DNA from 2 places in the Clostridium sp. CTA-17 genome. Region 1 is predicted to be linked to the other one. Evidence: a T-box and tRNA genes for the amino acid it is inferred to sense, from the RefSeq annotation. Region 1 holds a T-box; the other holds one or more tRNA genes.

The links. The T-box of region 1 lies ahead of pheS (phenylalanine--tRNA ligase subunit alpha). A T-box ahead of a tRNA ligase gene usually reads a tRNA of that ligase, here a tRNA-Phe.
Region 2: it has a tRNA-Phe gene. The T-box ahead of pheS (phenylalanine--tRNA ligase subunit alpha) is inferred to sense a tRNA for this amino acid. The anticodon was not compared.

The regions. Positions count from the first base shown of each region.
Region 1 covers NZ_BAAABF010000003.1:255,691-272,124, forward strand. Annotated here, with positions in the region: gene ACYUCG_RS07755 (alpha-hydroxy-acid oxidizing protein) at 1-386, opposite strand, end outside; gene ACYUCG_RS07760 (2-thiouracil desulfurase family protein) at 400-843, opposite strand; gene ACYUCG_RS07765 (stage V sporulation protein D) at 1,082-3,265, opposite strand; gene ACYUCG_RS07770 (endonuclease MutS2) at 3,531-5,891, opposite strand; gene ACYUCG_RS07775 (U32 family peptidase) at 5,905-8,256, opposite strand; gene ACYUCG_RS07780 (histidinol phosphate phosphatase) at 8,513-9,292, shown strand; gene zapA (cell division protein ZapA) at 9,542-10,897, opposite strand; gene pheT (phenylalanine--tRNA ligase subunit beta) at 10,978-13,359, opposite strand; gene pheS (phenylalanine--tRNA ligase subunit alpha) at 13,383-14,402, opposite strand; T-box leader at 14,573-14,800, opposite strand; gene ACYUCG_RS07800 (TrmH family RNA methyltransferase) at 15,015-15,788, opposite strand; gene ACYUCG_RS07805 (potassium channel family protein) at 15,814-16,434, opposite strand, start outside.
Region 2 covers NZ_BAAABF010000014.1:20,367-36,800, reverse strand. Annotated here, with positions in the region: partial or broken rRNA gene ACYUCG_RS14720 (23S ribosomal RNA) at 1-58, shown strand, start outside; rRNA gene rrf (5S ribosomal RNA) at 109-226, shown strand; tRNA gene ACYUCG_RS14710 (tRNA-Asn) at 233-307, shown strand; rRNA gene rrf (5S ribosomal RNA) at 310-427, shown strand; tRNA gene ACYUCG_RS14700 (tRNA-Phe) at 1,490-1,565, shown strand; tRNA gene ACYUCG_RS14695 (tRNA-Cys) at 1,570-1,644, shown strand; gene ACYUCG_RS14690 (S66 peptidase family protein) at 2,015-2,896, opposite strand; gene ACYUCG_RS14685 (magnesium transporter CorA family protein) at 2,988-3,932, opposite strand; gene ACYUCG_RS14680 (hypothetical protein) at 4,207-4,704, shown strand; gene ACYUCG_RS14675 (M20 family metallopeptidase) at 4,733-5,902, opposite strand; gene ACYUCG_RS14670 (sigma factor G inhibitor Gin) at 6,058-6,234, shown strand; gene ACYUCG_RS14665 (aminotransferase class I/II-fold pyridoxal phosphate-dependent enzyme) at 6,252-7,682, shown strand; gene ACYUCG_RS14660 (guanylate kinase) at 7,928-8,518, shown strand; gene ACYUCG_RS14655 (hypothetical protein) at 8,535-8,690, shown strand; gene ACYUCG_RS14650 (cyclic-di-AMP receptor) at 8,847-9,176, shown strand; gene ACYUCG_RS14645 (DNA polymerase III subunit delta') at 9,198-10,121, shown strand; gene ACYUCG_RS14640 (PSP1 domain-containing protein) at 10,124-11,029, shown strand; gene ACYUCG_RS14635 (DUF362 domain-containing protein) at 11,198-11,368, shown strand; gene ACYUCG_RS14630 (Mur ligase family protein) at 11,485-13,167, shown strand; gene ACYUCG_RS14625 (MBL fold metallo-hydrolase) at 13,217-13,870, opposite strand; gene ACYUCG_RS14620 (CtsR family transcriptional regulator) at 14,087-14,542, shown strand; gene ACYUCG_RS14615 (hypothetical protein) at 14,562-15,089, shown strand; gene ACYUCG_RS14610 (protein arginine kinase) at 15,073-16,086, shown strand; gene ACYUCG_RS14605 (ATP-dependent Clp protease ATP-binding subunit) at 16,111-16,434, shown strand, end outside.

The sequences.
Region 1 (16,434 bases):
AAACATAAGTCTACTGCGGTATCTCCTACCATAGGATATATACCAGCATCTAAGCATCCCTTAACTACTCCCTCAATATATTCTCTTTCACTAACTTTTCCACCCATGTTTAACATAGTTCCTGTTATAGGAGCTGCAAAAAGGGGTAAATCCATATTCTTACCGAAAATTTCAATATTTGTAGTAGGGTTTTTAGCATCATGAATTGTTCTCATATTAAGTTTTATTTCCTCTAATGCCTTTACATTTCTTATAAAGGAATCTCCTGTTCCTTTTCCTCCCATACCAGGAACTTCTCCTGCACATGCTACTCCATTACAAACTTTACATACTCTACAACTTCCATTATAAAGTTCTCTAGCTTTATCTCTCATATCCTTATTCATCTATACATTCCTCCTAAAAATCATTTTCTGTTTTAACTTTAAATCCATTTTGAAGTAGAAGTTCACAAGTTACCCCATTTCCTTCTTTTTTCTCTCCATTAAAATTTCCTGAATATATAACTCCAAGACCACAAGATGGACTTTTTGCTTTTAGAATTACATATTCTGCATTTATGCTCTTTGCTATATTTAAAGTTTCATAAGCCCCTTTAAGAAATTCTTTTGTAACATCAGTTCCATCCTTACCAAGTACTTTTGCCTTTCCTTCTAGTACATCTTTTCCTGTTCCCCCTATTATTTCACTTGGTATTCTTGGAGTTTTTAGTCCTCCTAATTGTTCTGGACATGCAATCACTGCTCGCCCTTCTTTAAGAAGCTTTAATATATTTTTATTTAAATTATTTTCACCATTGTATTTACAATTAACTCCACACAAACACCCACTAATTAAAATCACAAATTTCTCCTCCCTAAAACTTATTAAAATAAATTTACTCCTAGTTTTAAAAAAATTTATCCATTATTTATTAACAAAATTCTATTTTATTATAATCCTTAAAACTTCATAAAAAAAGTATTTATCTTTTAAAGTAAAAAAGAGTTATATCAAAAAGTTAATAATAAATACCATAAACATTAAGAGGTTTATAATATTTATTATATGTTATTTGATATAACTCTTTATTTTTAAAGTTTTATCCTTCTAATTTAAACTTAATCTTATCTCCACTTTTTATTATTTCTCCTGTACTTATGCTCTGTTCCTTAATTTCACCTTCTCCTTCAAATTCTCCCTTTAATCCTAAGGATTTTAAAATTTCTTCTGCCTCTTCCTTATTTAATTTTCTAAAATCAGGAACTACTATTTCCTTTTCATTTCTATCAAATCTACTTCCAGCATACAAGGTTATACTATCACCCTTTTTAACCTTATAGCCTGGTATAGGTTTAACTGAAGTAACAAAGGTTCCGTCTCCCTCAATTACACAATTAATTCCTAATTCATTTAAAGTTTTTTCAGCACTAGTTACCTTATTCCCTCTTAAATCAGGGATTATTACACTTTCATCTTTCGCATCTAATTGCCCTTCATTTAATGAAATATAGTTAAATATATTATTAAATAATTCTCCTGCAAAAGGTGCTGCAACAATTCCTCCAAAATGCTCTCCATTTTTAGGATTATCTATTATTACTATTAAAGATACTTGTGGATTATCATATGGTGCAAATCCAGCAAAGGACGCTATATATCCTGCTCCATAAGTACCTGTTTCAGGATCTACCTTTTCTGCTGTACCAGTTTTTCCTGCTACTTTTATTCCTTCAATACCTGCATCCTTTGAAGATCCATTAGAAACAGTAGATTCTAAGGCCTCTTTAACTCTCATAGTACTTTTTTCATCTACTATATTTTCTTGTATTTTAGGTACAAAAACTTCATCTATAATTTTTGTCCCATTATCATCCTTATGACTTAATTCTTTCATAATATGAGGCTGAATTAAATCTCCTCCATTTGCAACAGCATTTAAAGCTGTCATAAACTGAATACCATTCATTGTATTAGTTTGTCCAAAGGATATAGTTGCTAAATCCACAGCATTTATATCTTCTACATTTTTAACTATTCCTGTAGCTTCTCCAGGTAAATCTACTCCTGATTGAGTTCCAAATCCAAAAAGTTTAATATATTCATTTAATTTTTCTGCTCCTAATTTTGCTCCCATTTCCATAAAAGCAACATTACATGAGTTTTCTAATGTCTGATTAAAATTTTGTACTCCATGTCCACCAGGTTTCCAACACTTTATATTTCTTCCTGCTACATTTAAACTACCATCACAATAATAAACCTCATCTTTTCCTGCTATATTTTCCTCCACAGCTGCCATAGAAGTTATTATTTTAAATATTGAGCCTGGCTCAAAGGCATCTGAAACAATTGTATTTCTCCACATATTTTGAAGTTTTGCTGATTCATCTTTCCCATTAAATGTTTCACTACCCTCATAAGGATTATTAGGATTAAATCCAGGTTTATTTACCATTCCTAAAATTTCTCCATTATTAGGATTCATAACCGCAATGCTTACTGAGTCTGCATTATGTTTCTTCAATGCTTCATCAGCCACTTTTTCAACAAAGTATTGTATATTCTCATCTATTGTCAAAGTCATATCTTTTCCATCTACAGGGGGAGTAAAACTTGTTTCAGAATAAGGATTTGAAGTGCTATTCCCAGAAACTTCACTAACTCTTACTCCTGGGATTCCCATAAGTTCTTCATTGTAATAAAGTTCTAATCCACTTAATCCTTCTCCATCTGCATTAGTTGTTCCTAAAGTATGAGAAAGAAAATCTCCATTAGGATAATATCTTTTTGTATCCTCTGATACTATTACTCCATTTATATCTAGCTCTTTAACCTTATCAGCCTTTTCCTTTTCTATTCTTCTTATTAAGGTAGCAGAGTTTGCTGGATTTCCTGATGGATATGTAAGTTCTATTCTTGATAAAACCTTTTCTTCATCCATTTCTAAGGCTTCTGCTAATAATTTTGCAACTTCAATATTATCAGTATCTTTCTTATCAATATATTTTCTTAAGGTTATTAAGTCTAAATCTACCCTAAATACGTTTGCAGTAACTGCTAGCTCCCTGTTGTTTCTATCTAATATACGTCCCCTTCTAGCATCTATTTGTATTTCATTTGTCCATTGTTCTTCTGCCATAGCCTTATAATCTTTTGATCTAAATATACTTATGTAAAGCAATCTACCTGATAAAGCTAAAAATAATATTACTATGGCTAATAAAAAAGCTAATACTCTGCCTTCATTAAGTTTAATTTTTTTATTTTTCTTTTTTATTTTCACCTAACAACCCCCTCTATACCCAATTTTACATAATTCTCAAAGTTTAAATTGATTATATCATAAATATGCCCATGCTTTTTTTAATAAATTGTATATAAAAAAGAGCTCATCTAAAATTCTTTATAAGCTTTAGTTTATTTAATCCTACTAATAAAAAATTTAGACGAACTCTTAATATTATTTTTTAAATTATTATTGATTTTATAATTAACTTAAATTTATATAAATCAAAATCTAAGTTAGGTCATAATTTAATATTAAAAATCTATTTTAATATTACAACAGTAACTCCTGTTCCACCCTCTCCATACTCACCTAGTCTGTGGGATTTTACATGAGGATGTTTTTTTAGCATATCGTTTATAGCTTTTCTTAAAACACCAGTACCTTTTCCATGAACTAAAGTTACTTCTCCTCTTCCTGCAACATAAGCATCATCTAAATACTTATCTGCAGTGTAACAAGCTTCTTCCGAATCCATACCTCTTAAATCTATTGATGGATCCACCTGTCTTAAGTTTAATCTTGCTTCTCTCTTCTTAATTTTCTTTTCTTCTTTAGTTTCCTTGGCTACTCTTAAATCCTTAGCTTTAACATTTATTTTCATAATTCCAGCTTGAACTTGAACTTCCCCTTTATTGTCTGGCTTAGAAAGAACTATGACTTTTTGGTTTATTGAAGGTAATAAGGCTTCCATTCCAACCTCAATCTTTTTAAGTTCTTCTCCTTTTTGCTCTTCTTTTTTCTTTTGAAGTCTAGCCTCTGCATCACTTATTTTATCTCTAAGCTTTCCTCTTTCAGCCTCAAGCTTTCTTCTTGCATCACTAGAAATACCCATTCTTTCTAGATCTCTCATATTTTTAAGAATAGCATCAGCTTCTTCCTTAGCTGAATCTAAAATTTGCTTTGCTTCTCTTCTAGCATCTGCATAAACATTATCTCTTACACTTTCAATTCTTTCAAATTTCTCTTTATATCTATTCTTATATTTTTCTGCATCATTTCTTAAGATAGCAGCTTCTCTAGCATCATTTTCTGCTTTTATACTCTTTTCTTGAAGTGATTGTATTAAATCTTCAAATTGAAGTGATTCAGTAGAAATAACCTTTTTAGCCTCTTCTATTACATTATCTTTAAGTCCTAATCTTCTTGAAATTTCAAAAGCATTTGATTTCCCAGGAACTCCTATTAAAAGTCTATAAGTTGGTCTTAAGGTTTCAACATTAAACTCAACAGAAGCATTCTCAACATTTTCAGTTTTTAATGCATATCCTTTTAATTCACTATAGTGAGTTGTAGACATTATTCTACATCCTCTTGCTCTTAAGTTTTCTAATATTGAAATAGCAAGTGCAGCTCCCTCTGTAGGGTCTGTTCCAGCTCCAAGTTCGTCAAAAAGTATAAAACTTTTATTATTTGCTTTCTCCATTATTTTAACTATATTAGTCATATGAGAAGAAAAAGTTGATAAGCTTTGCTCTATACTTTGCTCATCTCCTATATCTGCAAATATCTCTTCAAAGAAGCTTATGCTTGAATTTTCACTTGCTGGTATTAAAAGTCCACTTAATCCCATAAGTTCAATAAGCCCTGTAGTCTTTAAGGTTACAGTTTTACCACCAGTATTTGGCCCTGTTATAAGTAATGTTGAAAATTCTCTTCCTAAATAAATATCAGAAGAAACAACTTTATCTTTAGGAATTAGTGGATGTCTCGCATCCATTAAATCTATTACTCCTTCTTCATTTACTATAGGCATTGTTCCACCTAAATCACTACCATATTTAGCCTTTGCAAATATAAAGTCTAATTCAACTATTATATTAAAGTTAACTTTTATAACATCAATATTTTTATATACTAAGGCTGATAATTCTGCTAATATTCTCTCAATCTCAGCTCTTTCCTTTAGCATAAGCTCTTTTATTTCGTTATTTAAGTTTACTAAAGCCGTTGGTTCTATAAAAAGTGTAGCCCCTGTTGAACTTTGATCATGAACAAGTCCTGGAACTTGAGATTTATATTCAGCTTTTACAGGAATAACATATCTATCTCCTCTAACTGTGTATAAGGAATCTTGTAGATATTGAGCATTACTTCTTACTATGGAATTAACTTTATCTCTTATAGAGGAATTCTTTTCTTTTAAACTTCTTCTTATACTATAAAGTTTATCACTTGCAGAATCTGCAATTTCATCTTCACTTACTATGGCCTTTGATATAGCACTTTCTACTCCTCTAAGTACTATAAGTCCTTCTCTCATTCCTTCTAGGATTCTATGCTCTTCTTCCTCTTCTTTTCTAGCTAAAAAGTCAGAAAGTTTTCTTGTTACAGATAACATGTTTCCTATTCTAAGAAGCCCTTCTATACTTAAAACTCCACCTTTTTCAGCCCTTGTTATAGCTTCCTTAACATCATAAAGCCCTTCAAAAGGAGGATTTCCTTTTCTCATTAAAATATCTAAAGCTTCTTTTGTTTCTTCTAAATGTTCTTTTACATCATAAACAGAATCATATGGTTTAAGATCTAAAACCATCTCCTTAGCTGATTTTGTAATGGCATATCCTTTAACCAATTCCTTAATTTTATTAAATTCTAAAACTCTTAAAACTCTATCGTTCATACTTTAATCCCCTTTACTCAACGCCTCTTTTAAAGTGACCTTTAGTATAATCCTTTAATTTTAAAGCTTCTTCCTTATTTAGAGCTTCAATTACCTGTCTAACCTCTTCATACTTTTCATCTACAAAGTCTAATCTAAAAGAATTTACTCCTAAAGATTTTATTTCATCAATTTCCTGAACTAAGTTAACAGGTACTGTATTGTATATGTGCGATCTACAGAATATATCAGTTCTTATAGCAAAATCTTGATTCATTCTATCTCTTAAAGTAAATGTACTACTTACACATTGATTATCACAATTTTTTGAAGTACATTTTCCACCAAAGGTACTTCCTATTGGACAGTATTCACTAACCATAACCTCTGGTCTTCCATAAACAAACATTTGAGCTCCCTTAGAATACTTCTTAAGCATTTTATTTAACTCTTTTTTATTTAATTCTAAACTTAAACAGCTTCCCATCATATGTTCATTATAAAACTTCATACCATAAGAATTAAATATATTAAGTTTATAATCACCTATAATATTTGTTTTATCCTTAAATCTATTTATTATTCCAGTATTAGCTGTAACTAAACCTTTTATTAAGTTAAGATTCTCTTCTATTATATTACTTATTGTTTCAAACTCTTCTTTTATTATTGTAGGTGCTTTTATATAAAGATTAATTCCTTCAACTTTGAATTCTTTTATAGCATTCTTATTAAGTTGCCCTTGATTTTTTCCAAAGATATCTAAAGCAATATTTTTGATTCCACAATCTATTGAAGCTCTTAATTGTTCCTTAGTATTTACAACAACTAAAACCTCTGGCATTTCACCATTCTTTTCATTAAGTTCTATATTACTTTGTTTTTCTATAACTCTTTTGTATTTTTTAATCTCAGAATTTCTTATCTCTTCTAAAACTTCTCTTCTTAAATTATTTATAGAAGAAACTGCTGCAAAACCATCTTCAAAAGTTACGTATTCTATTTCACTTATTTCATAAGGAATATCTCCAGATTTCTTTAAGTTCTTTTCAACTTTTTCCTTATCCATAGGTCTATTTACTGCAACTTGAACCATATCACCAGTCTTTGTAAAGTAATTTCCATTGTACTCCACAGTAAGTTCCATAGGCTCATTAACCTTAAATTTCATATAAGCCTTTAAGTTTATCTTTCTCTCATATGGATTTTCATAAGAGGTCTTTAATTCATTTAAAAGCTTAGTATCTGAAGTTTTATAAAGCTTATCATTAGCTTTATATTTTTTAGGGAATATTTTTACCTTATCTCCCTTTTTAGCTTCAGTAACCTCTTGATTTCCCATAAGTATTTTACTTACAGTAAACCCATCATCATTAGTTCTTATTCCATCTTTTAATGAAAGATCATCTAATAAAAGCACTTCTCCATTTTTTAGAACTTCTCCAAGTAAAACTCCTGTATTTCTTGGAGTTTTAAATGCCATCATATCTTTCCCAACATTTTTATACATGTATGCTGTAGAAAAACCTTCTCTATTAAATAACTTTTTAAGTTTAAGTTTATTTTCCTCTTGAGATTTTTTAATATTTCTATAAGAATTATCTATAGCTTCTCTATAAGATTCTATAACTCCAGCAACATACTCAGGTCTCTTCATTCTTCCTTCAACCTTTAAAGAGCTAGTTCCTGTTTTTATTAAGTCCTCTACATTTTCAATAGTACAAATATCCTTAGGACTTAAAAGGAATCCTTTAGTCTCTTTCTTATCTTTTTCTCTAATTAATGTGTATGGAAGTCTACAACTTTGAGCACATCTTCCCCTATTACCACTTCTTCCTCCTATTAAGCTACTCATTAAACATTGTCCTGAATAGCAAACACATAAAGCTCCATGAACAAATATCTCAGTTTCTATTCCTAAATCCTTTGAAATATATTTAATCTCATCTAAAGTAAGTTCTCTTGATAAAACAATTCTAAAAAATCCATTTTCTCTAAAGAAAAGTGCTCCTTCTCCATTATGTATGCTCATTTGAGTTGAAGCATGTAATTCAAAATCTGGATATAATTCTCTTATTTTTTTAGCCAATCCTACATCTTGGATTATTAAAGCATCAACTCCTATTTTATATAAAACGCCTATGTAATCTACTGCTTCTTGAAACTCATTTTCCTTAATTAAAGTATTTACTGTAACATAAACCTTAACGCCATAAGTATGGGCATAATCCACAGCCTTTTCCATTGTTTCATTATCAAAATTAGAAGCATAAGCTCTTGCTGAAAACTTGCTTCCTCCTAAATATATAGCATCAGCACCTCTGTTTATGGCAGCAATTAAACTTTCCATACTTCCTGCCGGTGCTAGTAATTCTATTCTTTCCATAAAATTCATCTCTCCTAAAATTCAACTAGGTCTTTCCTTAGTTAATTTACTCAATACTTTGTATTATACACAATTACACAATACAATTCTACATTTCATTATTTGTCTTTTAATTCAAGCACTTTATAAAATAAAAATTTGTATTGATATACTTTAAAATAATAACTAAATAAATCTAAAGCTATTTAGTACCCTTAATATTTTTCTAAGTTATGATAAAATTAAATTATACTAATATTTATGCGGAGGTTACAAAATGCTTTATGATTGTCACATACATACAGAATTTTCAGCTGACTCTGAATTAAAAATTAAGGATATATTAGAGAGGGCTAAAAAAAATAATCTAGGAATAATAACTACAGAGCATTTAGATTATAATTTAAAAACTCATCCTCAATTTGCTGAACTTGATATTGAAGGTTATTTAAAGGAATACAGTAAATATAGAGGAGAAAATATGCAACAAGGTGTAGAACTTGGACTTGCAATGAACAATGTAGATGAAAACTTTGCCTTTTATGAAAAATACAAAGATAAATTTGATATGATAATAGGTTCTATTCATTCTATAAATGATGTTACTCTTTCTAGATTTCTAAAACAAGATACAAGACCTAAAGAAGTTGTTTATGGTGAATATCTTGATAATATGCTTAAATGCATAGAATTTTATGATATTTTTGATACCTTAGGACATATAGATTATCCTTGTAGATACAGCGCTTATGATGATAAGGAAATGACTCTTAAGGATTTTAAACTTAAATTCCAAGCTATTTTTAAAACACTAATAGCTAAAAATAAAGTTCTTGAACTTAATACTACTCGTTTAGATGATGAAACTTCCTTTAAAAACATGGTAGAAATCTATTCATACTATAGAAAACTTGGAGGTAAGTATATAACCCTTGGCTCAGATTCTCATAAAATAGAGCATGTAGGTAGAAATTTTGAGAAGCTTTCTAAATTCTTAGAAGAGACAAAATTAACTCCTTGTTATTTTAAGAATAGAAAGTTAATCCCTTGCTTGTAATATCTCACTAACTACTTTATTTAATCAGTTAAAATAAAACTAGCTTTTAATTAATGTTTATCTTTTCAATATCCAGTGTAGTAAATAAAAAGTTTATTTTAAGAACTAAGTTTTAAATTAATATTGACCAGAACTTAAAATTAACTGAGTTTTAGATACTAGTTACACTGAATATTTCTTAAAAAACAAAAAAGACTATAAGGAAATTTATTTTCACATAAATCTCCTTACAGTCTCTAAATACACTTTTTATTTTTTCTTTAAAAGAACATTATTTGATTTTTTTGAAGTAGCAAGCTTAACTTGAGAATCTAGATATTTTTGCTCTAAATCTAAAAGTTTATACTTAGCTGTTTGCCAGTTACGTCTTAACTCTTTATTGTTCTCCATTAAAAGTTCTTTTTCTCTTTTTAACTTTTTAGCTTCCTCTTCTAAAATTTCCATTTCAGCCTTAACTTCTTCAGCTTCTTCCTTTAAGGCTTTCATTTCAATTTCCATATCCTCTGAAATCTTCTTACCTAAAGCATCTTTTTCCTCTAAAGCTAATTGAAGATTTTCTTCTAACTCTAAAATTTGCTTCTTTAAACCACTATTTTGATCTTTGATCCAAATTTTTTCTTTATTTAAAAGCTCTGAAGTTTCCTTAAGTTGTCCATTTTCTTTATTTAAACCTTCAAGTTTTTCTTCTATTTCTTTGCAATTAATCTTTAGATTTTCTCCTTCTAAAGTTAATTTTTCATTTTCTTCTCTTTGAGTCTTATTTCTTTCCTTTAAGCTATTAATCTCTTTATTTAATAGTTCTAAGTTTTTCTTAGCTTCAGTAACTATACTGCTTAAGCTATTATTTTTTTCCTTAAGATCTCTAAGCTCTTTTTCCACATGATTATTTTTGCTTTTTAAATTATTAATCTCATTACTTAAGTTTTTCTCTTTACTTCTTGAGACTTCTATAGTTTTGTTTAACTCAGCATTATTTGATTTAACCTCTTTAAGTTCTTTACTTAATTTTTCAACTTCATATAAGTTTTTATCCTTAGCTGATTTTAAACTATTATTTTCACTTTTTAATTTTTCAATTTCTTTCTTTAAATTAGCTATTTCTTGATTAGAATTATTCATTCTACTATTTGTATTCTTAAGCTCTTCTTTTAAATTAGAATTTTCATTATTTAGCTTATTAAATTTATTATTAAGTTCTTCTCTGCTTTTCTCAATCTCTTCTTTTTTATCTTTTAATTCATTGAAATTCTTTTCTAAGGCTTCTTTCTCTGAAGTAATCTTATCTAGTTTTTCCTTTAAAGAAACACTTTCTCCTTCTAGTTCTTTAAGATCTTCTATTTCTTTTTTGGACTTTTCTAATTCAGATTTTATTTTTTCATAATAATCTATAAGTTGATTATATTCATCGTTTCCTTTAAATAACTCATCAGCTATATTTAATGCAGATAAAGATAAAACTCCAAGTGCACTTAATTTATTATTTTTTGTTGCCATCTCTTGTGTTTTTTCTTCTACGTATTCAGCTACTTTTTTTAAATATTCTCCGTCTTCATGGCCTTTTAAATTATATTCAACTCCATTTATTGTTACCGTAACAGTCGCCATACTTTCTTAAACACCTCTTACTTCCATAATAAAAAATATGTTATGTACATTTTAACATATACATAACATATTTAAAACTATTATTGCTCTCTTAATTGAGCTCCTAGCTTATATTCTAAAGCTCTTAATATCTTATCATGAACTTTATTTATATCTTTATCTTTTAAAGTTTTGCTTGGATCTCTGTAAGCTATAGCATATGCAATACTCTTCTTACCTTCTGGTATTTGAGCACCTTTATAAACGTCAAATAATTCAACTTTTTCAACTACTTGACCACCAGCTTTTCTTATTGCATCTTCTATTTCTTGAACTAGAACTGCATCATCAACAAGTAAAGCTATATCTCTTGTTATTGCTGGATACTTAGGTAATGGTTTGTAAGCTTTCTCTGTTTTTGAGAAGTTATACATAGCATCTAAATCTAATTCAGCAACATAGCAAGGAACATCTACTCCGTAGTTTTCATTAACGTCTGGGTGAATTTCTCCTAAAACACCTAGTGAAGTTCTACCTAATATTAACTCAGCAGTTTTTCCTGGATGATAACTTGGGTTTTCACTCATTCTCTTGAATGATGCGCTCTTAAGACCTAATGAATCTAATAAGTTTTCAACTATTCCTTTTAAATCAAAGTAATCACATTGTCCATAAATACCAATTGTTAATATATTTCTTTCAGTTGGTAATTCATTTTCATCTGAATTTGGAATATAAGTTTTACCTATTTCAAATAATCTAACTATCTCATTGCTTCTTGAATAGTTTCTAGCTAAAGATTCCATCATTGAAGGAAGTGTTGATGTTCTCATAACACTATAATCTTCTCCTAGTGGATTCTTTATTTTAACAACATTTCTAAGGCTGCTATCTTCTGGTACACATATTTTATCGAATACCTTTGGACTTACAAATGAGTAACTTATAGATTGATTTAAGCCTGATGCTAACATTGTATCTATAACTTTTTCATCTAATAATTGTTTCTTGTCCTTAGCTTCTTTTTCTGTACTAGTTGATATTAAAGTAGCTGGAATATTATTATATCCATAGATTCTTGCAACTTCTTCTGCTACATCTTCTCTTATATCAACATCTATTCTAAATGTAGGTACTAATATTTCTAATGTATCTCCATTTATAGTAGTTTTTAAATCTAAGCTATCTAAACATCTCTTCATTTCTTCTGCTTCTAATGAAGTTCCTAAGAATTTGTTTATCCAGCGAACACTTACTTCTAAAGTCTTTTCTTCTTTAACATTATTGTAGACATCTATAGTGCCTTCCATAATCTCTCCACAGCCTAGTTCTTCAACTAAAGCACATGCTCTATCTAAAGCTAAAGCTGCTAAGTTTGGATCTATGTCTTTTTCAAATCTTGATGAACTTTCAGTTCTTAATCCTAAATTCTTAGAATTAACTCTTATATTAGTTCCATCAAAGTTAGCTGATTCAAATACAATCTCTGTTGTGTCATCTTTAACACCTGAGTTTAATCCACCCATTATACCAGCTAACGCAACTATCTCTTCTCCATCTTTTATGCAAAGAACATCTGAATTTAATTCTCTTTCTATTTCATCTAAAGTTACAAATTTATCTCCATCTTTAGCTCTCTCAACTACTATGTTAGAAGATTTTAATTCTCTTCTATCAAAGGCATGCATTGGTTGACCAAGCTCTAACATAACAAAGTTAGTAATATCAACTATGTTATTTATAGGTCTAACCCCAGCATCTAATAATCTTTCTTGCATCCAAGTTGGTGATGGAGCTACCTTTACATTTTTAACTCCTCTAGCCATATATCTATTACAAAGCTTATCATTAACTGAAACTTTTATTTCATCATTTATGTTTTTATCACATTTAACTTCAAACTTAGTACTTGGCATTCTGTAAGTTTTTCTTGTTGTAGCTGCTGTTTCTCTAGCCATACCAACAACACTTAAACAATCAGGTCTATTTGAAGTTATTTCAAAATCTAAAACTTGTTTATTAAGACCTAAATATTCTTTTATACAAACACCAATTGGAGCATTCTCTGGTAAAATCATAAGTCCAATAACTTCTTTTCCGTCAGCAATTCCTAATTCTTCTTCTGAACAGAACATTCCGTTTGAAACTTCTCCTCTTAATTTACCTTTTTTGATTTTGCTTCCATCAGCTAATATTGCACCATGTAAAGCTACTGGAACCTTATCATGTTCTTTCATATTATCTGCAGCTGTTACTATTTGAATCATTTCTGATCCTATGTTTACTTGACAAATTTTAAGCTTTTCAGCATCAGGATGTTGTTCTATTTTATCTATTTGACAAGTAACTATATTTTCTATTTCTGCACCAGCAGTTACGACCTCTTCTACTTTTGATCCTGATAAAGTTAAAGCATCGCCTAACTCTTCTGCTGTCATATCTATATCAACGTAATCTTTAAGCCAATTAAATGGTACTTTCATCTTTTTTACCTCCTATTTTAAAACTAGAATTGATTTAAGAATCTCATATCACTTTCGTATAATAATCTTATGTCATCTATTCCATACTTAAGCATAACCATTCTGTCTACACCAAATCCGAAAGCAAATCCACTATAAACTTCTGGGTCTATTCCACAGTTTCTTAAAACTTGAGGGTGAACCATACCACAACCTAGTATTTCTATCCAACCTTCTCCCTTACATACTTTACATCCTTTTCCGTTACATACAAAGCATGTAGCATCCATTTCAGCTGATGGCTCAGTGAATGGGAAATGATGTGGTCTAAACTTAGTTTTTACTTTATCACCAAACATTTTTTTAGCAAATAATTCTAAAGTTCCCTTAAGATCTGCAAAAGTTATATCCTTATCTATAACAAGACCTTCCATTTGGTAGAATATTGGTGAATGTGTAGCATCAACAGCATCTGATCTAAATACCTTACCAGGTGAGATCATTTTTATTGGTGGTTGTTGTTTTTCCATTACTCTAGCTTGAACTGGAGAAGTTTGAGTTCTTAAAACTACATTATCATTTATGTAGAATGTATCTTGCTCACTTCTAGCTGGATGATTCTTAGGAATGTTTAAGGCTTCAAAGTTATAATAATCTTTCTCAACCTCTGGACCATCTTCTATAGCAAATCCCATTGAAACAAATATTTTTTTCATCTCATCTAAAGTTTGCTCTAATGGATGTTTCTTTCCTATTGTTTGTTTTTTACCAGGCATTGAAATATCTATTACTTCATTTTTAAGCTTTTCTTGTTTTTCAGCTTCTTTAACAGCCTTTGTTATAGCCTCTAATTCAGCTTCTAAAACCTCTCTTACCTCATTAGCTAGCTTACCAACTATTGGTCTCTCCTCTTTAGATAGAGACCCCATTCCTCTTAATATAGTTGTAAGCTCTCCCTTTTTACCAAGATATTTAACTCTTATTGTATCAATAGTAGTACTATCTTTAGCTTCTTTAATTTCTACTAAAGCTAATTCTTTAATTTGATTTAACTTATCTTGCATTTTCATTCTCCTTTCCTGATATATAATTAATATATTAGATTTTATCTTAAAGCTCTTAGAACCCTAATATCTATTTTTTAGTCATTATTTAATCTTAGATTTAATTTTAATGGTATATTTTCATTATTGACACATTTCTATTAAAATAAAATAAACCCCATCCCTCAAAAACAAGGGACGGGGTATTCATATCCGTGGTACCACCCTAATTAGCACTAAAATAAACTTAGTACTCACTTAATTTCAAATAACGACTATGCCGCTAACTACTACTTTATATTTCACAGTTAGAACTCCAGAGTGAACTTCAATATAGTTTTCTAAAAATGCTTTCAGTCCATGGCACTTTTTCCCTGATAAGAAATTGCTATATCTACTCTCTCTATCAATGTTTTTATCTATTCAATTCAAAGTATATTATACATATAATAGTATTTATAATCAAGGCATTTATTATTTTTTCATATTTAATAGAATTTTACTTATAAAAAAATCAAGAGATTATATAAAAAGTTAATAATAAAACTTACAAATAGTATTAAAGAATCTCTAGTAATTCTTAGAATATATTTGTAAGTTTTATTAAAAATCTCTTTTATAAAGCCTCTTGATTTATTTAAATGATTGTCTTATCTTTTCATATATCATTATAGAGGTAGCTACAGCTACATTTAATGATTCAGCTTCACCAGGCATAGGAATTTTAACTTTTATGTCCGCAATATCATATACTTCATCACTGACACCATTTCCTTCATTGCCAACAGCTATCATAACTTTCCCTTGAAGATTTTCTTCAAAGAAATTATTTTTTCCCTGAAGAGAACTTACTACAAGTTTATACCCTTCCTTCTTTAATGATTTTACAAAATCTAAAGAATCATCCTCAACAATTGGAATATAAAATATTGAACCCATTGTTGATCTTAGAGTCTTATCATTATATATGTCAACAGTACCTTTAGTCATTACTATTCCTGCTGCACCCGCTGCATGAGCTGTTCTTATTATTGTTCCCATATTTCCTGGATCTTGAACCTTATCTACTAAAACAACTAACTCTCCACTTTTTAATTCCTTGTTTTGCATATTTATAACTCCAACAATTCCTTGTGGATTTTCCGTTGAACAAAGTTGTTTTAAAAGAGCTTCATTCATTTGTATAAGCTTTATATTTTCATTAATTTTTAAGAATAATTCAGGATTTTTCTCCTTAAAACTTTCTGTAAAAATTATTGAATCTATTGATACCTTACTTTTTATAGCTTCCTCTACAAATCTTAAACCTTCAATAAGATATTTATTACTCTTTATTCTATGCTTTTTTTCTTTTAACTTTTTTATCTCTTTAAATAAGTTATTATTTTTACTTTCGATTTCTAACAAAGCAAATAATCCTTTCTAGAAGATATTAATGTCTAAATATCTTTCCTTCTAATTTTGTTAAATCCTCTGCAGAACCTATAGCAACTACTATGTCATCTTTATTAATAACATCATCTGCATCTGGAGATATATTAACTTCATTGTTTCTCTTAATAGCCATTACGTTTATTCCGTATTTACTTCTTAAGCTTAATTCTTTCATAGACTTTCCATACCACTCTTTTGGACTTTCTATCTCAATTATAGAATAATCTGGTGATAATTCTATATAATCTAAGATACTTGAAGAAACTAAGTTATGAGCTACTCTAACTCCCATATCCTTCTCAGGTAAGATTACTCTGTCTGCTCCTATCTTATATAAAACTTTAGCATGTAAATCACTATTTCCCTTAGCTATTATATATTTTATTCCCATATCTTTTACAAGTAATGTTGCCATAACACTTGCTTGTATGTTAGCTCCTATTGTAACTACAGCCACATCAAAATTTCTTAATCCTAAAGTTCTTAAAGCATTTTCATCTGTTGCATCCATTTGAACTGCATGAGTTACACTATCTGATATTTCTTGAACTAAATCCTCATTAGAATCAATTGCTAAAACATCATGACCTAAAGCATATAAAGTTTTAGCTACTGATGA
Region 2 (16,434 bases), on a different contig from region 1:
GTGTAAGCATGGTAACATGTTCAGCTGACCGATACTAATAGATCGAGGGCTTGACCAAATATAGTATTAATTGTGTGCAATTTTGAAAGAACAAAATCTTTCTGATAATCTGGTGATGATGTTCTTTAGGGTAACACCCGTTCCCATTCCGAACACGACGGTTAAGCCTTTAGAAGCCGATGGTACTGCACGGGAGACTGTGTGGGAGAGTAGGTGGTCGCCAGGTCAGCATTCCTCGATAGCTCAATGGTGGAGCACTCGGCTGTTAACCGATAGGCTGGAGGTTCGAGTCCTCTTCGAGGAGCCAAATCTAGTGATGATGCGTTTAAGGGTAACACCCGTTCCCATTCCGAACACGACGGTTAAGCCTTTAACGGTCGATGGTACTGCACGGGAGACTGTGTGGGAGAGTAGATGGTCGCTAGGTAAGATAAAGCTTGAATTTTAATTCAAGCTTTTTTATTTTGTAATTTTTATAATATCCACATGAAAGGTTTAATTTTTAAAATTAGATTTTCCTGTGGATATTTTTATTTTAAAAATTATCCACAGAATTTATTGAATTAAAATATAAAATATATTTGTGGATAACTTTTGAGTTGTAATACTTGTCCTATAGCAAATTGAATTATATATTAGAGTTTAGATTATTTTTAATAAGGTTTGTAATATTTAAATTTATCTCTTAAGATTGTGAAGTTAAGTTTATGCGGTTTGAGTTTTAAATTAAGTTTAAAATCATAATTACATTAAAAATAAGATAAGAATATAAGAGAATATATTTATTAATAGAATCTTATATTTTTAAATAAAAATTTAAATAAAAAAAGATTTGTCTTTTAGAATTTATATTCTTTCTATATATAATTTGAATTAATTTTCAAATATTAATTTAACAGCTTTAATAGTTTTTTTCTTTTTATTATCTTTAATACTTTTTAGGACTATAGTAGTATTTACGTTATTATAAATAGTATAAGTTTCTGTTGATAAATTTTTTCTTGTTTTACTTGTAGATAAATTTTAAGAAATTATCTAATAAAAAGTTTAAAATTAAGGAACACTTTTTATTCTTAAGAATACAATATAGTGTGGTTAAAATATTAAATTATAGTTATAAATTTAATTAATAAAAAGTAATGTATAAAAAAATAAGGTATAGAAAAATAAGTTATAAGAATAAATCATAAAAATAGATTATGAAAATAAATTGTAGAAAAGTAATTCAAAATTAAAATATAGTAATTTACTAATTAATTCAATATGAGTGAAGTCTTTATCACATAAAAATAATATTTTTAAGTTAAATTAATATTATTTTTATAAAAGGAGCTTTTTAGTGGCTTTATAATGTATTTTTTGTTATATATTAATCTAATAAATATATTTTTATAAAAAAAATCATAAAATTTTTAAAAAATGTATTGACATATTAGCTATATATCTATATAATTAATACTTGTGAAGAGCAAATGTTCTTTGGTGGTAAGGCTCGATAGCTCAGTCGGTAGAGCAGAGGACTGAAAATCCTCGTGTCGCTGGTTCGATTCCTGCTCGAGCCACCAGTGTGGCGCTATAGCCAAGTGGTAAGGCAGAGGTCTGCAAAACCTTTATTCCCCGGTTCAAATCCGGGTGGCGCCTCCATAAAAAACCTCAGTAACTTTACTGAGGTTTTTGCTTTGCAGAAATTTACATATACACACTAAATTTTATTCCAAACACTAAGAATTAAGTGGATTTATATTTTATAAATCCACTTTTTTCATTAAACATTAAAAGGGACATGTTAATATGTCTTTTTTAGTTTATTTAGCATAAATAAAAGTAAATGTTATGCAGTATCTGAAACTCTCTCCTTTATTCTTCTTAAACCTTATTATAAATAAAAGTACATTTTATGTGGTAGCTAATAAATTCTTATAGCCTTAGTGCAATCTACATGTTTTATTGATGGTTATGATATTAGTTTATCCTTAGCTAGAATATTGACTCCACTATTAACCATAAGAAATATTTAATATTTTATTATTAGTTTATCTTTAGCTGCGTCGAAAAGAATTGATGATCCTATTGGTAAGGTTATATTAGGATAGTCATGACCAAAAGGAATATTATATATAATTGGTTTTTTATATGGTAATAGTATAGAAAGTATAGTATTTATTGTTTTAGGATTATACGGTGTGAAATGTCCTATTAAAAAAGCTCTACAAGAATCTAGTTTACCTGAAAGTTTTAATTGCATTAAGTATCTATCTATAGCATAATTCTCTTCATTTACATCTTCAATCATGAGAATTTTATTTCTAGTATTTATTTCATAAGGAGTTCCTAAGGTGCTGCATATCATAGTTAGGTTTCCACCGCAAAGAATCCCTCTAAATAGTTCCTTATTTTCCACTTTAAAATCCTTTGTAGATATGTTAATTAAATTGCTTTCATCAGTAAGTAGTGATAGAAAGCTATTTTTAGTTATTTCATCTGAACTAATTTTAGAATTTATCATAGGTCCATGAAATGTTATTAAGCCTGTCTTTTGAGATAAGTAATTTAAAAGAACTGTTAAATCGCTATAACCACATAAAATTTTAGGATTTTTTTTAATTACTCCTATATCTAAATAGGGTAACATTCTTATACATCCATACCCACCTCTATAAGCTACTATTGCTTTAACTTCCTTATTCTTAAACATCTCCATTAAATCTTCAGCTCTTTCTTTGTCAGAAGCAGCTAGATAATCATTTTTTCTTCTTAAATATTTTCCTTCTTTAATTTTAAAGCCAAGATTTTTAAATGAGGATATATTATAGTTTATTACATCAACACTATCTCCACTGGCAGGGGAAACAATACCTATAGTATCACCAATTTTTAATTTTTGAAATTTCACCATAAAACCTCCTAAAAAAATAGAGAGCATAAATTGCTCTCAATAATCTTTTAGTTAATTATATGCAAAAATCTTTTTATGGTTACAGATAAATTTAAAACATATCTTTTTTATATAATATAAATGCTATTACACCACAAAGTATTACAGATAAAGTCATTATTATATGGAATCCATATGGATGGTGTAATAGTGGCAAGTAGTCAAAGTTCATTCCGTATATACCAGAGATAACTGTAAGGGTAGACATAAGGATTGTAACTGAAGCTAAGACTTTCATCACTATGTTTAGGTTATTAGAAATAACAGAAGCAAAGAAGTCCATGGTACTACCTAGAATGTTACTATAAATATCAGTCATCTCAATAGCCTGTTTATTTTCTATTATTACATCTTCTAAAACATCTTTATCTTCTTCATATCTTTGAATAACATCAAGTTTTAACATCTTTTCTAATGTAATTTCATTAGATTTTAAGGATGTTGAGAAATATACTAAGGATTTACTTAATGAGTGCAATTGTACTAACTCTCTGTTTTTCATTGATTTATGAAGACGCTTTTCTATCATAATACTTTTTTTATCTATTTGTCTTAAGTATAAAAGATAATATGTAGAAACTCTGTTTAGAATTTGTAAAATAAATCTTGATTTTTTAAATGAGTAAAAATTACGAACTTTGTTTGAAGAGAAGTCGGTTAATACCTTGCTATTTTTTAAGCATACAGTAATTAATTCATTTTTTGTATGAATTATTGCTAATGGATAAGTATCATATGTTAAGGAGTTATCCTCCATTTCTGTAAAAGGAATATCGACTATTATTAATATAAAATCTCCTTCAATTTCTATACGAGAAGTTTCTTCATCATCTAAAGGTGCTCTTAAAAATTCTAAAGGAACTCCTGTTTTTTTAGAAATAAGAAGTAATTCTTCCTGAGAAGGTGCTATTATATTAACCCAACAACCTGGTTCAAGGGAAGCAATTTTCTTTAAAGTCCCATCATTTTCACTTAAAGATTTATATATCTGAATCATTTTCTCCCTCCCAAAGCATTAAGTTATATTTTGTTTCAATTATCATTAAACAAGTTATTTAAAATAAAATCAAGATAATTTTTATAATTAGCTTAGATATAACAAAGAAAGTAATAGAAATAAAGAGGTACAAGCAATACAATTACTATAAACTTTAAATATGAGCAATTAAGATTAAAATCAATAAAATTTTACACTTATCTAGGTAGATTTAATTTTTGAAAATTAGTATAATGTGATTTGTTTATAATATTAAAAGTCGGGGGATTTTTAAATGGGCACTATGCATAAGGAAGTTGTCAAAAAAAGAAGGGATGTAGCTATTGTAATTAGTATAGTTTGCATGAGTTTAGCTATAAGCCTATCTAATTTTTTTGGCAATATTAAATTTGAGTCTTTTAATGCAGAGACAATAACAGATCCAATATTTCTAGTTTTAACATTAGTTATATTCTTTAGAGAGTATAGAAAATGTAAGACAAGTTATAAATATTCCATAGTAGCTAATCAACTAATGATTCATAAGGTGAAAGCTAATAAGCAATCAACTTTAGAGAACATAAAGTTAAATAATATTGTTTATTTAGGTAAAGATTATTCTAAAGAAGCAAAGGATTTTAAAACTTCTTCTTGTAAGAAATATGTGTGTAGTTTATTAGATAGAACAGGTCATTATTGTTGTATATATAAAAATGGTGATGGATATAATAAATTCTATTTTAAGCCAAGTAAAACACTTGTTGATAAATTAGAAAAAAACTTAGCTATTTAAGAAAAGAGAGTCTTAAGACTCTCTTTTTTTAATATAAATTTTCCTTAGACATATTGAAGGTTTCTTTAACCTCTGAAAGAAGAAAATCGCTTTCTATAAGATCTAAGGCTGTTGAAATAAGGGCATAAGAAGCTGAAAGTGCTTGTTCTTGAGCAAAGGATGATATTGTTGCATCTGCAAATTCTTTAGTTCCATAATCAATATTTACATTATCAACTATGTTTATATAAGGATGAATACAAGGTACCTTGTGACTTACAGTTCCTAATGAAAGACCAGCATCTATATCTCTTGGTTTTCCTATGTTTATTATTCCGTTTTCTTTTAAATTATGACTATATAATCTATTTAATACTTGATTAGATAAAAGCTCTTCATTAGGTGGTTCATAAAGTTCAACACAACTTTCTAAGTTCATTGTGTCAGAAATACAAGCAACAAGGTTTCTTATTTTATTTTCTATACATTTTGCAGTTTTTGTACTTTCTGCTCTTATATATAATTTACCTTCTGATTCAACAGGTCTTAGAAGAGGTGTAACGCCTCCTTGAGATAAAATAGTGTGTATGTTAGCTTTCTTACAGAAGCCCTTAGATAAAGCGTTTATTACATTAAAAGTTAGCATAGTACCATCTAAAGATGTAAAACTATCAAAATCTAAGAAACTTAATCCATCATGACCTTTAAAAGTTACTTTTAGAGGTATAATTGCCTTTGAAGTACCACTTTCAGAGGTTACTATATCTGGGTGAGCTGTTAATACTACATCTATATCATCAAAAATACCTTGTCTAACATAAGTAGACTTAGTTCCACCTAAATATTCTCCAGGACATCCTATTAATATTACTGTTCCACCAGACTTCTCAATTACCTTGCTTAATCCTAAGGCACTTGTAATTGATATAGTAGTAAGAAGATTATGACCTGTTATATGTCCTCCCTTAGATTTAATAGCATCATATTCGCATAAAAAGCATATTTTAGGGTATCCATTTCCTTTCTTAGCATAGAAAGCAGTATCTAAATCTAAAAATTTTTCTCTTACATCAAAATCTCTATCTCTTAGGAAATTACATATATATTTGCAAGCGTCATATTCTTTGTAACTATCTTCAGGATTATCATGCAAAAATTTACAAAGATTAAAGAGATCTTCTTTTTCTGTAGATAAATAAGAAATAACTTCCTGTCTCATTGAAAAAACCTCCTAAATATTTATAAGATTAGTTTGTGCTACAATAGAAAAAATATTAATTTTTATTTATTTAAATATTTTTCCTGCTGAATTATGTATAGAAAAATATTATGTGGAAAAAATATAGAAAAATAGAGATTTAAGGAGTGTTATCTATGAATAAGTCAATTTGTATAATTTGTGGCAAAGAGGGTCATGGTATAATGATAAGAGGAAAATTAATATGCACAGAATGTGAGAAAAAAGCTATAAGTTGTGATATTAATAGTGAATTCTATGAGTTTTATAAAAATAGATTAAAAGAAGAAGTTTATAAGAAAAAATTAGGATAACAGAGGAGTGGTTAACTTTGAGAAATATTCCTATAATTAATGGAATATCAATGTACTTAAGAGAAGAAATAGTACCTTTTTCTATGCCAGGTCATAAGAATGGACGAGGCTTTAAGGGATTTGAAGAAATACTTTTACAAGGTGATTTAACTGAAGTTGAAGGATTAGATAACTTGCAGCATCCAGAGGGAATAATTAAAGAAGCTGAGGATAAACTTTCTAAGTTATATAAAAGTAAAAAGAGTTATTTTTTAGTTAATGGAAGTACTTGTGGAAATTTAATAATGATATTTTCTTTGTTTAAAGAAGGAGATAAAGTTTTAGTAGAAAGAAACTGCCACAAAAGTATAATGAATGGAATAATAATGAGAAAATTAAAACCAGTTTTTATAAATAATATATTTCATTCAAAACTAAAAGCACCAGTAGGAATTGATTTAAATCATTTAAAAGAGCAAATAAGTTTAAATAAGGATTTAAAAGGAATAATATTAACTTACCCTAATTATTATGGCGTAGGAGTTAATATAGATGAGACTATAAAAATAGCTAGAGAGGCAAATTTAAAAGTGGGAATAGATTCAGCTCATGGAGCACATTTTGGATTTAACAAGTTATTGCCTGAAAGTGTACAAGAATTAAAAACTGATATAGTTGTAATGAGTGCTCATAAAACTTTACCAAGTTTAACACAGACTGCTTGGATGCATGTTAACAATGAAGATTTTATTGAGGAAATAGAATTTTATAAAAATATTTTTATGAGTACTAGCCCTTCATATATGTTTATGATGAGTTTAGATTATTCAAGAAACTTTTTAGAAGAACATGGTGAAGAGGCATATAATAACTTATTTAAGATCATAGAGGATTTTAAAAATCATATTAAGGACTTATCATATTTTAAAATATTAGATAAGGAATTTTTAATTAATGGGTTAGAAAAAAATATTAAGATAAATGATATTAAGATAGATAATAGTAGAATAGTACTAAACTTAAGGGAAAACTTAAATGGTAATAAACTATTAGATTATTTAAGAAGTAAAAATATACAGTGTGAAATGAGTGATAATAAAAATGTTGTTTTAATACCGTCACCATTTAATACTGAAGAAGATTTTAAAATTTTAAAAGATGCTTTAAAATATTGTGATATAAATTGTCTTAAAGATGAAGAAATAGATTTTTATTTAACAGATTTACCAGAGAAAAAATTAGAACCTTTTGAAGTTTTGGAGTTAGAGTATGAAAGAATTAATATAAATGATGCTGTAGGTAAAATAGTGGCAGAGAGTATAGTTCCGTATCCACCAGGAGTCCCTATGTTAATAATGGGTGAAATAATAGAAGAAAGACATATTAAATTACTTAATGAGTATATGAAAAATAAAGTAGATTTAATAGGGATAAAGGATAAAAAAGTTAAGGTAATAAAGAATAAGTAAATACTTAAAGAATATATTAGTTAGGTTGTATCGAAGTTGGGAGTTAAATAAAGAATATAATAAGTATTTTTTATTTATAAGATTTTGGTACAACCTTTTTAATTTATTAAATAAACGATTAGAAGATTATTTGATATAATAATCCTTGTATTAAAATTATTACATAAGACTTTTTAGGGAGTTTTATAGAATTTATTTAATATATTTTTAGAGAAAAAAACGTGTTTATATAGATTGGAGTAGTTATGGGTAAAATATTTTGCATAATGGGGAAAAGTGGTTCTGGTAAGGATACTATTTTAAAAGAGATAAATAAGGTTGAAGATTTAAATTTAAAAACTATAGTTACATATACAACTAGACCTAAAAGAAATAATGAAACAGATGGAGTGGAATATTTCTTTATAGATAAAGAAAAGCTAGATGATTTTAATAGAGAAGGTAAGATAATAGAATGTAGAGTTTATGATACTGTTCATGGAAAATGGTATTACCTAACTGTAGATGATGGCCAAATAAACTTAGAAGAAAATAATTATATAGTTATTGTAACTTTAGAGGCTTATTCTGAGTTTAGAAAATATTTTGGAGATGAGAAATTAGTACCACTTTACATAGACTTAGATGATGGAGTTAGACTTGAAAGAGCATTAAAAAGAGAGAGAGAACAGAAAAGTCCTAATTATAATGAGATGTGCAGAAGATTTTTAGCAGATAATGAAGATTTTAGTGAAGATAAATTACTAAATAACAATATAATTAAGAAATATAACAATTACAATTTAGAAGAATGTATAAGTGAAATATATGATGTAATAAGAAAAACTTCTAAATAATCTGGGGGAAAATAATATGAAAAATGCATTAAAGTTAACTTTTATTGGATTTCTAATAATATTAGTAGGAATATACTTAGCGGTTTCTGATATAGATACATATGGAGTACATAAAGTTCTTACTATAGTAGGAGTTATTTTAGCTGGTTTTGGCATAAAGAGCATAAAATAATTTAGCTATTAAAAATATTAATTTTAAATAAAAAGTAAATTATATAACTTATGAAATTAAAGCAATAATAAGGTTTGGTTAAGGGTTGTAAATAATGATATAATTATTTAAAACATAAATTTGAATTTTAGGGTAGAGATGTGAGGAGGACGTGTTATGAAATTAGTAATATCTATAGTTCAAGATGATGATGCTTTAGATTTAGTTGATGCGTTAAATGAGAAAGGTTATAGTGTAACTAAATTAGCTACAACAGGTGGATTTTTAAAATCAGGAAATACTACACTTTTAGCTGGGGTTCAAAAAGAAAAGGTTGATGATGTTATAAGTATAATAAAAGATATATGCCAAACAAGAAAAGGCGTTGTAAGTTCATCTGCAAGTGTTTCAGAACCAGGTGGAGTGTATATACCATATCCTATGGAAGTGCAGGTTGGAGGAGCTACAATATTTGTTGTTGATGTAGATAAATTTATAAAGATTTAAAATAGAAAGGAAAGTGCATAAATGATAGGTCACAATAAAGTTAGAGATAGATTTAGTAAAAGTGTAAGTAAAAATGCACTTTCCCATGCTCATTTAATTATTGGTGAGGATGGAATAGGAAAAAGTCTTTTAGCAGATGAATTTGCTTATAAGATTTTAGGAATACCATCACAGAGAGAACATGTAGATATTGTTCATTATAAATCTGAAAAGGCCTCTTTTGGTGTTGATTTAGTAAGAAATATTATAGCTGAGGCAAATAAAAAACCTTATGAATGTGATAGAAAGGTTATAATAATTCATAATGGAGAAAAGCTTACAGTTGCAGCACAAAATGCTTTATTAAAGACCATAGAAGAACCTCTTACAGGTATTTTTATAATAATTTTAAGTAGTAATATTGATTCTATATTAGAAACTATAAGATCTAGATGTCAAATACATAGGTTAGCACCTCTTAGTAAAGAGGAAATTAATTTATATATATCTAAAAAGTATAATGGAATAGATGATGAATTAAATAGAACTCTTATATCTTTTAGTGAAGGTATCCCAGGAAGAGTTGATAAATTCATGAATGATGATATTTTTAAGGATATAAGAAATACAGTTATAGAGATGTTAAAAGATATTGGGCATGGGAAAATAGAAGTTCCTATAAAATATTCTGATAAATTTTATAGCATGAAGGGTAACGAAGAGGAAATCTTAGAGACAATAACTATTTTTGCCAGAGACTCAATTATATTTAAGGAAATAGAAAACAACTTGTCCATAATAAATGGAGATAAAATAGATGATATTAGAGAAATAGCTAGTAATTTATCCTATAATAAATTAAATAGGATAATAAAAGTAGTTAATGAGGCCAGAAATAATTTAAAAAGTAATACTAATTTATGGCTAACTTTAGATAGTATGCTGATTAGTATATTGGAGGAATAAAAATGATAGAAGTAATAGGAGTCAGATTTAAAAAAGCTGGTAAAATATATTACTTTGGTCCTAATGGTATAGAGATAAAGAAGGGTCAAAACGTAATTGTTGAAACTGCTAGAGGTATTGAATTTGGAGAATGTGTAATTGGTATAAGAAAAATTAGTGAAGAGGATATCGTTGCACCATTAAAATCTGTATTAAGATTAGCTACAGAGGAAGATATAAATAAGCATAAGGAGAATAAAGCTAAAGAAACAGAGGCTTTTGAAATATGCTTAAAGAAGATAGAAGAACATAATTTAGTAATGAAACTAATAGATGTAGAATATACATTTGATAATAATAAGGTTATATTCTACTTTACTGCAGAGGGTAGAGTTGACTTTAGAGAATTAGTAAAAGATTTAGCAACTATATTTAAGACAAGAATAGAGCTTAGACAAATAGGGGTTAGAGATGAGGCTAAAATGATAGGTGGACTTGGACCATGTGGAAGACCTCTTTGTTGCTCTACATTCTTAGGAGACTTTGCTTCAGTTTCAATAAAAATGGCTAAGGAACAAAGTTTATCACTAAATCCAACTAAGATATCAGGAATATGTGGAAGACTTATGTGTTGTTTAAATTATGAGCAAAGCACATATGAAGAAATAAGAAAAGAACTTCCTAGAGTAGGATCTGTAGTTGAGACTGAACTTGGAAAAGGTGAAGTAGTAGGTAACAACGTATTAAAGGAATTAGTAAGAGTTAAATTACCAAGAAAAAATGAAGAGATTATACAGGATTTTAAAATGTATGATGTAAAATTAATCTCAGGTAGTTATGAAGGTGAAGTAGAGGATACAAACATTAGATTAGAAATTACTGATGAAGCGGATAAAGCATTAATTAAAAATCTAATAAAAGATAATTAAAATTAAATTTTTAATACGGTATAGGGGTATTCTTTAGCATGTTAATTCTAATTTTACTAGAATAGGCTAAATATGCTTAAAAGAGATATTAAATACTTTAAAAATTAGCAAAAATATGATAATATAAATATGGTATTTTTATACCAACATTTTAGGAGGTGTTTTATTATGGCATACAAAATATTAGACACATGTGTAAGCTGTGGAGCATGCGCTGCTGAGTGTCCTGTAGATGCAATATCACAAGGAGATACTCAATTCGTTATAGATGCAGATACTTGTATCGATTGCGGAAACTGCGCTAATGTTTGTCCAGTAGGTGCACCAGTTCAAGAATAATATTATTAAAGATCATCTTCGGATGATCTTTTTTTTGCAGCTTTAGGCTGCTTTTTTTATTTTAAAGTAAATTTTGAATAAATGTAGGAGAGTGTTGGAAAAATATAATATAAAAAATGGTAGGAAGGGTGAGTGATTTGAAACTAAAGGATTTAAGAGTTCTAGAGGGGAGAAATATAAAGGGAGAAGAAAATCTTATATTTATAGACATAGAGGAATCTGAAAGAAAAAGATTATATTGGTTAATAAGTGATTATGAGTTCATATGCAGAAAGATGAATATTGAAGGTACCTTAAAAGAGGCTATATATAATGAGTTTGGAGGATGTGCGTGGTTAACTTACTCTAATAAGGAATTAGCTTTATTTATAATTGAAAGCTTAATAGAGGGAGTAAGTGCAGATAAATTATTAAATGAAGCTGTAGCTAAAAAGCAACGTATTTGGGAATATAACTTATTAGAAGAGTGTTCTAAGAAAAAAATAGACTTCTTTAAAGAGGATGATGAGATAATAGTAGGATATGGAGTGAATTCTAAGAGAATAAGTAAAGAGGATTATGAAAATAAAAATTATAATCTGGATTTAATAAATAATGGAGTTATTCCTATAGTGTCCATAACAGGAACTAATGGAAAAACATCTACTTCAAGATTAATATACAAAGGTTTTGAGAATTTAGGGTATTTCTCTGGATTGGCTATGACTGGTGGAATAATTATAAATAATGAGTTTGTAAAAAAGGGAGATACTACAGGATTTTATAGTGCTAAAAAGGTTCTTACAAATCCACAGGTTGAAATTGGGGTTTTAGAGACTGCTAGAGGCGGTATTTTAAGAAAGGGATTAGGATTTAAGAATTCTAAGGTTGCCATAATAACATCCTTAGCAGAGGACCACATAGGGGTAGATGGTATAAAAGATATTAATGATTTATTAGATATAAAACTAATTACAACTAGAGAGGTTTTACCGGAAGGAAAAGTAATAATAAAGGCAGAACCAAAGCTATATGAAGTTCTACAGACAAAAGAAAATTTAGTTTTATTTAATTCTAAAAAGAATGAATATATTGAAAAACACATGAAAAATGGTAAGGAAGCTTGGTTTGTAGAGGATAAAAATGTAATATTTTTCGATGGTAAAGATAAAAATATAATTTCTAATATAAAAGATTTTAAGTTTACTCATGATGGTAATTCAAAAACTAATATAAATAATATTTTGGTATCTATAGCTGCTATATATGAAGTACATAAAAATTTAAAGGAAGTAGTGGATTCCTTAAAAAATATAGAGTGTGATGTCTATAACAATATTGGAAGACAAAACATAATTGAACTTGAAAATTTTAAGATTATATTGGACTATGGTCATAATCCAGAAGCCTTTGAGGAATTATTTTACCTAGCTAATAAGATCAAAAGAAATAAGATAATTTCTATAGTTTCATCACCTGGGGATAGACTTGATGAATACATAAAAGAATTAGGAAGAATAGCAGGTGAAAATTCAGATACTATTATAATAAAAGAAACCTTTGATAGAAGGGGAAGAGAGGAACTAGAAATAACTAATTTAATAAAAAGTGGGATAAATGAAATTGAAAATAAATCAGTAGAAGTATTATCAATAATAGATGAAGAAGAAGCTATCAAAAAGGCAATATCAATGGCCAAAGAAGGAGACATTATAGTAGATTTTACTCAACATTTAGATGTAGTAATCCCTGTTATAAATAAATACCTACCTAATCATGGAAAAGAAATTATAGAGGTTGATTTAGAAGACTTTCATTAAGAAAAAGACTATATCAAATTCCTAAGTAATGGAGTTTGCATATAGTCTTTTATATCATATCTTCGGAAGTTAGCTCTAATATTTTTATTGTAGTATTTTCAGGAAGTGATTCAGAATTTACTGATAAAACCTGATCATGAGTTATTTTAAAACCTTTCATTTCCATTAGAAATTTATCTACAGTATTTAAATAGAAACTTAATTTTGCAGTTTTATAATGCATTGGAATAACGTAACCAGGATTTATATCTAGGATTACCTTTTTCAGATTTTCTACAGAAATAGTTAAATGTTCTCCTACAGGAACAAATAATATATCTATATGTCCTAGTTGTTTTATAACTTTAGAAGAAAGTATATGTCCTAAATCTCCTAAATGACAAAGTGTTATGTCATCACAAAGAATTTTAAATATGAAGTTTTTATCACGTTTTAATCCAAAGCAATCATCATGAAAAGATAAATATGATTTAACTTTGCAAAAGGTATTTTGATAATCAACTAAGTCTGTTAATACTTTTGCTTCATCATTAATGTATTTTGTACAATTATGATCGAAGTGCATATGACTTATAGTAACTAAGTCCACATCACCTTTATAGGGAATATATCCTATATCTATATCAAATGGGTCCATTAATATACGTTTTCCAAGATTAGTTTTTATTAAAAAACAAGAATGACCTAACCAATAAATATTCATTAAAAATCCTCCTATAAAAATTATTTATATTATTGACACATATAATATAAATAAACATAAAATATAAGAATAATTTATTTGAATTGAATTTATTTAAGGAGATTTAAATAAAAATAATAGATGAATAAGTGTATTACATTGATTAAGTATGTCAAATGTATTAATATATATTGTGTATTAAGGTCAGTAAAGGTCAAATTTTGAGGAGTGATATATATGGCTAAATTGTCAGATTCAATAGAATATTTTCTAAAGGATTTATTAGACCAAACAGAAGATAACAATTTAATAATAAGAAGAAATGAGTTAGCTGATAAGTTTAAGTGTGCACCATCACAGATAAATTATGTTTTAACAACTAGATTTACCTATGAAAAAGGATATTTAATTGAAAGTAGAAGAGGTGGTGGTGGATACATTGTAATAAAAAAAGTAATTCATGAAGTTCATGCTGATAGAAGAGATTTAATTTATGATGAGATAGGTACAGGGATTACATACCATAATGCAGCTGCCATTGTAGATAATTTACTTGAACATAATATCATAGATGAGAAAGCAGCAAATCTTACTAAGGTTGCAATAAATGATAGAACCCTTCAGAGTTCTAAGAATATAAATGAAACAAGGGCAGATATTTTTAAGGCTTTGCTTATGGTATTGCTTAAGTAATTTATGGGAGTTGAAAATTTTGCTTTGTGAGAGTTGTAATAAAAATAATGCAACAATACAATTATTAAAAAGTACTAAGGGGAAAAAAGAAAGCTTAATGCTTTGTGATAAATGTGCAATTGAAATAATGAGCCTTGCACTAGAAGATGAGGAGATAAATTTAGAAGATTTTTTATTAGATTTAAATACTTATATAGAGTGCATTGAAGAGAGGGTTAAGGATAAAGCTTTAGTATGTAAAAATTGTGGAACAAGATTTTCTGATTTTGAAGAGGATAATTTCCTAGGGTGTGAAAAATGCTATGAAGTATTTAAAAATAGAATAATATTTTTATTAAATTTAGAAGAAGCAGAGATAAATCATAGAGGGAAACAACCTAAAACAATAAAAAAGGACTTAAAGAAATTAGAAATCTTAAATTTACAAGAAAAATTAAAAATTAATATACTAAAAGAGGAATATGAAGAAGCTATTATTACTAAGAAAAAAATACATGATTTAAAAGAGAGTATAAGGGAGGATAGTAATAGTGGTTCAATGGATTAGCCCCTTAGATAATAGCATAGTAATTGCATCAAAAGTTAAAATCTTAAGAAACATAAAAGGAATTAAATTCACTAAGCTATTAAATGAAGAGGAATTTAATGATCTTTTAAGTATGGTTTTAGGACGCTTGAAAGAGATTGATATTTTGGATAAATGTTATGTAGTTAAATTAAAAGACGGTGAAGAAAAAATAATAGATTACTACAAAGAAAATTTTGGTTTAATAAAATACTTTGAAAATAAGGATAATCTTATTTTTATAATGAATAAAAATGGAGAATTTAATATATTACTGAATGAAGAAGAGCATATTGGGATAGAATGTACAAATAGTGGATTAAGTTTAAGAGAAGTGTATTCTCAAGCAGATAAATTAGATGACTTAATTGAAGAAAAAATACACTATTCCTTTGATTCTGAATTAGGATACTTAACATCAAATATAAAAAATTTAGGAGCAGCTTTAAGAGCAAAGGTATTTATACACCTACCACTTTTAAGTTCAAAGAATTTAATAAGAATAATAAAAAAATCTTTGAAGGAAGAAGGAATTACTCTAAAGAGTATATACAATTCAGGAAATAAAGATATTGGCAATATTTATGAAGTATCTAATATGGAGACTTTAGGAATGTCAGAAAAAGATATTTTAGATTCTCTTATATCTATTACTAATAAATTAATTTTAAGAGAGAAAAACCAAAGAGATAATCTTTCAGAGGATGAGTATATTGAATTAAAAGAGGATATTTTAAGAGCCTTAGGAATTTTGAGAAATACCTATTCAATAGATAGGGATGAAGCTTTAAAATATTTATCTTATGTAAGATTAGGAGTTGAGTTAGGAATTATAGAAGATCTTACTTTAAAATCAATAAATTCTGCTATGATTGAAATTCAACCTGATATTATAAATAACTCATTAATTAAAAGGAGAGATATACAAAGTTTAAAAATAGAAAGAGCCAAAATTATTAGAAATGCTTTAAACACATAATTATAGGGTATTGGGAGGTAAAAGATGCGTCTTGATAATTTTAATGAAAATTCCAAAATAGTAATCAATAAGGGAAAAGAAAGTTCTTTAATGCTAAAACATGGCTATATGGGAACAGAGCACTTATTAATAGGATTAATTAATGAAAATGGACAATGTTCTAAAATTTTGGAAGAGAGCAATGTAACTGAAGAAAAGGTACTTAGTTTTATTAAGCTATATGTTGGAATTGGAGAGGTAAATTATAGTTTAGATGAGGTGCCTTTTACACCTAGATGCAAAAAGATTTTAGATAGAAGTGTTGAAATTGCTAATGAATATGGTCATAGTATTTCAAGACCAGAACAC